3 regions of the Micromonospora sp. LOL_024 genome follow, and region 1 is predicted to be linked to each of the others. Evidence: riboswitches for the same ligand, from Rfam matches in the RefSeq annotation. Region 1 holds a riboswitch; each other region holds the start of a gene.
The links. A riboswitch is a leader RNA that binds a small molecule or an ion and turns the genes downstream of it on or off. The one in region 1 is predicted to bind cyclic di-AMP.

Region 2: linked by a shared signal. The riboswitch ahead of ACFHWY_RS23115 (coiled-coil domain-containing protein) and the one ahead of ACFHWY_RS09675 (coiled-coil domain-containing protein) in region 1 are both predicted to bind cyclic di-AMP.
Region 3: linked by a shared signal. The riboswitch ahead of ACFHWY_RS26655 (NlpC/P60 family protein) and the one ahead of ACFHWY_RS09675 (coiled-coil domain-containing protein) in region 1 are both predicted to bind cyclic di-AMP.

What each region holds. Positions count from the first base shown of each region.
Region 1 covers NZ_JBHMIS010000006.1:37,423-39,678, reverse strand. The annotation lists gene ACFHWY_RS09680 (cation diffusion facilitator family transporter) at 1-771, shown strand, start outside; cyclic di-AMP (ydaO/yuaA leader) riboswitch at 925-1,056, shown strand; gene ACFHWY_RS09675 (coiled-coil domain-containing protein) at 1,061-2,146, shown strand.
Region 2 covers NZ_JBHMIS010000030.1:31,553-33,808, forward strand. The annotation lists gene ACFHWY_RS23110 (YibE/F family protein) at 1-697, shown strand, start outside; cyclic di-AMP (ydaO/yuaA leader) riboswitch at 864-995, shown strand; gene ACFHWY_RS23115 (coiled-coil domain-containing protein) at 999-2,012, shown strand; gene ACFHWY_RS23120 (carbonic anhydrase) at 2,075-2,256, opposite strand, start outside.
Region 3 covers NZ_JBHMIS010000055.1:8,657-10,912, forward strand. The annotation lists gene ACFHWY_RS26650 (NlpC/P60 family protein) at 1-728, shown strand, start outside; cyclic di-AMP (ydaO/yuaA leader) riboswitch at 922-1,060, shown strand; gene ACFHWY_RS26655 (NlpC/P60 family protein) at 1,073-2,113, shown strand; gene dcd (dCTP deaminase) at 2,162-2,256, opposite strand, start outside.

The sequences.
Region 1 (2,256 bases):
CTCTCCGACGCCGGGCACATGTTCACCGACGTGCTGGGCATTGGCATGGCGCTCGCCGCCATGGCCGCCACCCGACGGGCCGACGCCGACCCACAGCGCACCTTCGGGCTCTATCGGCTGGAGGTTCTCGCCGCGCTGGCGAACGCCGCACTGCTCTCCGGCGTCGCGGTCTATGTGCTGGTCGAGGCGGTACGCCGGTTCGGCGACCCGCCCGAGGTGCCCGCCGGGCCGATGCTTGTGGTGGCGACGCTCGGGCTGCTCGCCAACGTGGTCGCCTTCGCTCTGCTGAGACCCGGTGCCCGGGAGAGCATCAACCTGCGCGGCGCGTACCTGGAGGTGCTTGCGGACCTGCTCGGCTCACTGGGCGTGATCGGGGCGGCCCTGCTGATCGCGTTGACCGACTGGTGGTGGGCCGATCCGCTGGTGGCGGTCGCGATCGGCACGTTCATCCTGCCTCGGACGTGGCGGCTGGGTCGGGCGGCGGTACGCATCCTCGTGCAGGCCGCCCCGGAGCACCTCCAGGTCACCGCGGTACACGACCGGCTGGCCGCGGTTCCCGGCGTGGCCGGCGTCCACGACCTGCACGTCTGGACGCTCACCTCCGGCATGGAGGTGGCCTCCGCCCACCTGGCCGTCGCCCCCGGCGCCGATGTCGGCGTCGTGCTCACCGCCGCCGGGTCGGCGCTGCGCGAGGAGTTCCACATCGAGCACGCCACCCTCCAGGTCGAGCCGCGGGCGAACCCGGGCGACTGCGGGGCAGTCGAGTGGTAATGACACCACCTTCGGCGAACTGACAAAATTGTCGCTTTTAGCCTGGTTTACTAGTCAGCAAGTGAACACCAGTAGTAACACCAGCTGCACCGGTCGCAGGAGCACCGGTAGGCTCGGACCCGGCCTCCGCCAGGCGGCACCCGACGGTGCCGGCGGCGGCCGCCGCCTAATCGCCCGCCAGGGCGGACCGGGGAACCATGTTCCTGGGGTGCATCCGCGTCAGCGGTAGGGATCTTCCGTCCCGAACCCGTCAGCTAACCCGGTCGGCGGCTGACGGAAGGACATGTGCATGCCAGCAGTGGCAACAGCGAGACCGGCAGCCCTGATCGCCGCTGTACTCGCCCTCACCCTGGGCGCCGCGCTCGCCCCGTTCGCGCCCGCCTCGGCGGCACCGCAGGGGCTGCGCGCGGCAGCGCCCGTTGACGACGAAGGTGGCACCCCGGCACTCCGTGACCAACTGGAGGCCGCCAGCAAGGGCTACCTGGACGCCAGGACGGCGCTCGACAACTCGGTCAAGCGCCAGAAGCAGCTCGCCGAGCAGCTCGCGACGACCGAGAGCCAGCTCGCCGAGCGCAACACCAAGGTCGCGGAAATCGCCGCCCAGGCATACCGCAGCGGGCGCCTTGGCGCCGCGTCCGCGCTGCTCAGCAGCGGCTCCCCGGCTGGCTTCATGGACCGGGCAGCGGCGCTGGACGCGGTGGCCGCCAACGAGGACCGCGCGGTGCGCGAGCTCCAGGACACCCGCGACAAGGTCAGCGCGACCAAGCAGGCCCTGGACATCGAGGTTCAGGAGCAGCGCAAGCAGGTGGCCGTGATGGCCAAGCGCAAGGACCAGGCCGAGCGGGCCTTGACCGTGTCCGTCGAACGGGACAAGGCGGCGGAACGGGCCGAGGCCGCCGAGCGGGCGAGCCGCACGGCACCGCGGAGCAGCGGGTCCAGCCCAACGGCCAAGGCGGCCCCCCGCAACTCGGACGGCTCGTGGCCCTCGGAGTCGTGCAGCGTCAACGACCCCACCCCGGCCAACGGCTGCATCACCCCGCGCACCCTGCACGCGTTGAAACAGGCCAAGGCGGCCGGCTACACCCGGTACGTCTCCTGCTACCGCCCCGGCGGTTCCGGTGAGCACCCGAAGGGCCGAGCCTGCGACTTCGCCGCCCAGAAGGGCGGCTTCGGCGGAGACGCCACCGGCGGCGACCGCACCTACGGCAACAACCTGGCCGCGTACTTCGTCAAGAACGCCGACCGGCTCGCCGTGCTCTATGTGATCTGGTACCGGCAGATCTGGCTGCCCAGCAGTGGATGGAAGTCGTACAGCGGCGCCCGGGGCGACCCGTCCAGCGACCACACCAACCACGTGCACCTGTCGGTGTACTGACCTCCCCCGCACCGGATGGGCCGCCATGCGCGGTCCACCCGGTGCGGTGTTTCCACCGTTCGCCGGTGGGGCATCGACTCCTCGACGCGCGTCGTCGCGTCTTCTTGGTT
Region 2 (2,256 bases), on a different contig from region 1:
GGCCGTACTCGGCACGCTCGGCAGTCTGGTCATCACCGGATTGCTCGGGTTGGCAGCCACCGGAGCCACCCAGCTGACCGGATTCGGCAGCGAGGACGCCACCACGCTGTCCATGTTCCGCGCCGACGTCGATCTGCACGGCCTGCTGCTGGCCGGCATCATCATCGGGTCGCTGGGGGTGCTCGACGACGTCACGGTCACCCAGGCCGCCACGGTCACCGAGCTGCACCAGGCCAACCCCGACGCCTCCCGCCGTGAGCTGTACCGCTCAGCGACCCGGGTCGGACGAGCGCACATCGCCTCGGTGGTCAACACCATCGTGCTGGCGTACGCCGGCGCCTCGCTGCCGCTGCTGCTCCTGCTCACCGCGGACTCCCGCGCACTGGGCCAGATCCTGACCACCGAGTTCCTCACCACCGAGATCGTCCGCAGCGTGGTCGCCACTCTTGGGCTGATCGCCGCGGTACCGCTGACCACCGCGCTGGCCACGGTGGTGACCACCGCCGGTCGCCCCGGCGCCGCCGACCTCAGTCGGGCCGGCGCGGCCACCGGCGGCCCCTCCCCCACAGTCCTCCGGCCGGCGACGGACCGGGCTGAGGCGCTCCAGGCGCTCAGCACCCCACCCACCCGCAACACGTCCCCCGCCACCCGCTCGGGGTGGCCCGACCCGGACAGGAGCACGGACACCACATGGTGACACTCCTCTACGTGACTGCTCCCGCCGATACGGCTCAGTTCCGTGTCGCTGGTCACCCAAAGCGATTACGAAATAACGCATCTAGCCGGGTTCGAGGCGTAGAAGCCCAGATGGACTCTCGGGTAACCTCACTGCCGGTCACCGCCGAAGGCGCGCAGCGGCGCCTGCGGTGCCACCGCCCAATCGCCGCGAGGCGAGCCGGGGACCCAGGCACGTGGGGTGAATCCGCGAGAGCGGTAGGGGCCACTTCCGTCCCGAACCCGTCAGCTAACCCGGTCGGCGGTCGATGGAAGGGAAAACAGTGACGGCACCCCTACGCCGCTGGTTGACACCCGTGGTGGCCGTGTTCGCCGTGTTCGCCGTGTTCGCCGGCCCGGTGCCGGCGGTGGCCGCGCCGGACGACCCCAAGCCGGCGGAGCACGACGACGACCCGCCGATGCTCAACGATCTGATTGAGGCGACCAACCGGGACTACTCCAAGGCCAAGTCCAAGTTGGAGAAGTCCAAGAAGCGGCAGCTGCAGTTCGCGGTCGAGGTTCGCCGCGCCCAGGCGGACCTGGACACCCTCTCCCCGCAGGTCGCCCAGATCGCCACCCAGTCGTACCGCACGGGCCGGGTCGGCGCGATCGCCATGCTGCTACAGAGCACCGCCCCCGACTCGTTCATCGGCCGCGCCTCCGCACTCGACGAGCTGAACCTGGTCAACGACAAGAAGCTCAGCGAGGTCAACGCGATCAAGGTCCGCGCCGAGCAGGCCAAGATCGCGCTCGACACCGAGGTTCGCGAGCAGCAGAAGCTGACCAACGACATGGCCCGCAAGAAGACCGAGGCGGAGAAGTCGCTCCGCCTGGTCGGCGGCGTGGGCCTCACCGGCGGCCTGGTCGACGCCACCTCCCCGGTGGCGCGGGTGGGGCCGAACCGGGCGTCGGACGGCGGCTGGAAGTCCGAGTCGTGCAGCCAGAACGACCCGACCACGTCGGGTTGCGTCACGCCCCGGACGCTGCACATGTACAAGGAGGTCAAGCGGGCCGGTTTCAACCGGTTCGTTGGCTGCTTCCGGCCGGGCGACAAGTTCGAGCACCCCAAGGGCCGGGCCTGTGACTGGTCGCTGCAGAACAGCGGCTTCAGGCCGTGGTACAACAACGACACCCGGATCTACGGCAACAACCTGGCGGCCTTCCTGGTCCGTAATGCCGACCGGTTGGGTGTCTACTACGTGATCTGGAACCGGCAGATCTGGTTCCCGGCGACGGGGTGGAGTTCCTACAGCGGCCCGTCGAACCACACCGACCACGTACACGTGTCGCTGCTCTGAGCGCTCCGCGACGAATGGAGGGCCGTCCGGTCATTGGGCGGGACGGCCCTCCATTCGTCGGCTCAGGCGGCGGCCACCACTTCGGCCAGGTCGGCGGGCTCGGCGGCCACCGCGCGGACCTCACCGGCGGCCAGCCTGTACGACATGCCCACCACCGCGCACCGCCCGGAGGCCACCTCGGCGGCGAGTGCCGTGGAGGACTCCAGCATCACCTCGATGGTCTGCGCGATGTGGATCTCGACGA
Region 3 (2,256 bases), on a different contig from region 1:
AGCCGCTGGCACTGGAGACCGAGCTGGCGATGAACCGGGTGGCCGATCTCGCCTCCCGCTACTACGTCAGCGGCCCCTCCTCGGAGCTCGGTGCGGTGCTGCTCAGCGTGAATCCGGACATGATCGGCGAGCAGATGGCGCTCCTTGACCGGCTGGCGACGCAGGAGCGTCGGCAGTTGGAGGGCGTCATGAAGATCCGGAAGAAGTACGACGACCAGAAGGCCGATCTCGACGGGCTGATCGCCGACCAGGAGAAAAAGGAAAAGCAGCTGGCGGCGAAGAAGAAGCAGATCGACGCCGAGATCAAGAAGCTCGAGCGCTCGCTGCCGGTGACCACGGTCAAGACGACCAACTGCCCGACCATCAACGGTGTGGTCAGTGACGCGGCACGGACTGCCATCAGGACCGCGTGCAACCAGGTCGGCAAGCCGTACGTCTGGGGTGCCACCGGACCGAACTCGTTCGACTGCTCCGGCCTCACCCAGTACGCGTACAAGGCTGCCGGCATCTACCTCACCCACTTCACCGGCTCCCAGTGGAGCGAGGGCAAGGCCATCTCCCGGTCCGACGCCCGCCCCGGCGACCTCGTCTTCTTCCGCAGCGACGTGAGTCACGTCGGGCTCTACCTGGGCAACAACCAGATGGTGCACGCGCCGCGCGCCGGGAAGCCGGTCAATGTCTCCCCGATCACGACGATGCCGGTGGCCGGCTTCCGCCGACCCGGCTGATCGGCCCGAGCGACGCCGTTGAGCGGTCACGCAGGAACGAGGAAAGGCCCCCGGTCAAGCACCGGGGGCCTTTCCCGATGTCAGATCTAAGCACAGGGAGTAGCGGTGTGGATGTGTTGCGTATCGACGTCGATCGTCTCTACGCTGGGCAATCGTCGGCCCGCTTGCAGCTCCGTCCAACCAGGGCGGTAACGGTCCGACACCGTCGAGTCGTTTCTGAACGAGCGAGCCGGGGACCCAGGTGCCCGGGGTGAATCCGCGATCGCCGCGGTAGGGCGTCCCTTCCCGCCCGAACCCGTCAGCTAACCCGGTAGGCGGTGTGGCGAGAAGGAGAACGCAGCCCGGTGGCACACGACGCCCCGCGGCGCAGGTCCCAGTGGCCGGAGATGTCCGGTCGACTGGCCGCTGTGCCGCGTTTCCGCTGGTACCGCAGCAGCACCGCACTAGCCGCGCTGACCGTGGCCGCCGTGATCGTGACCGGTGGCGCGACAGCGGCCCAGGCCGACCCCACGGTCGCCGACATCGAGCGCCAGATCGACGAGGACTGGAACCGGCTCGAACCCGTCATCGAACGGCACAACGCCACCCGGCAGGACCTGGCCGCGAACCGGCGCAAGACGGAGGCCCTCACCGCCCGGATCGCACCGCTGGAGGCACAGGTGGACGAGGCGATGGACCGGGTCGGCGCGTTGGCCGCCCGGGCGTACCGGGGCGAGCAGGTACGGTTCGTCAACACCCTCCTGGGCAGCCGGTCGCCGAGCGAGGTCGTCGCGCAACTCGGCGCGCTCGACCGCTACGCCCACTACCAGCAGCAGGACGTGCGACAGGCGAGTGAGTTGCGCGACGAACTCGCCGCCACCCGGGACGGGCTGGCCGGCACCAGCGCCGAGTTGGCGCGCAGCGAGGCGGACCTCGCGGAGAAGCGACGGCGGATCGAAGCCGAGATCGACCGGCTGCAACGGCTGCGACTGCGGGCGTACGGCAAGGGGGGCGGCGGCCAGCTGCGACCGGCGCCCTGTCCGGCCAGCTATCCGGGCGGGCCGGCCGGAGAGGCGGTCACCTTCGCCTGCGCCCAGATCGGCAAGCCCTATTCGTGGGGCGCCGAGGGGCCGAACGCCTACGACTGCTCCGGGCTGATCCTGGCCGCGTGGGCGCGGGCCGGGGTGGCGCTGCCGCACAACGCGGCGCGGCAGCGGCAGGTCACCGCGTCGGTCAGCCGTAGGGCGCTGCGCCCCGGCGACCTCGTTTTCTACTACCGGGACCTGCACCACGTCGGGCTGTACGTCGGCGGTGGCTGGGTGGTGCACGCCTCCCGCGCGGGCCAGCCGGTGAAGATGAAGCAGCTGGACAGCAGCCCGGTGCACAGCTTCGGCCGGCCGGGCTGAGACGTCAGCCGGTTGGCCACCGAGGTTCGGCTCCTGGCCGCTGAGGCGTCAGCCCGTGGGCCAGGTGCGCCAGCTCTGCCAGGCGCGGCTCGGTGTCGGGCCGCGCTGACCCTGGTAGCGCGAGCCGTAGACGGCCGACCCGT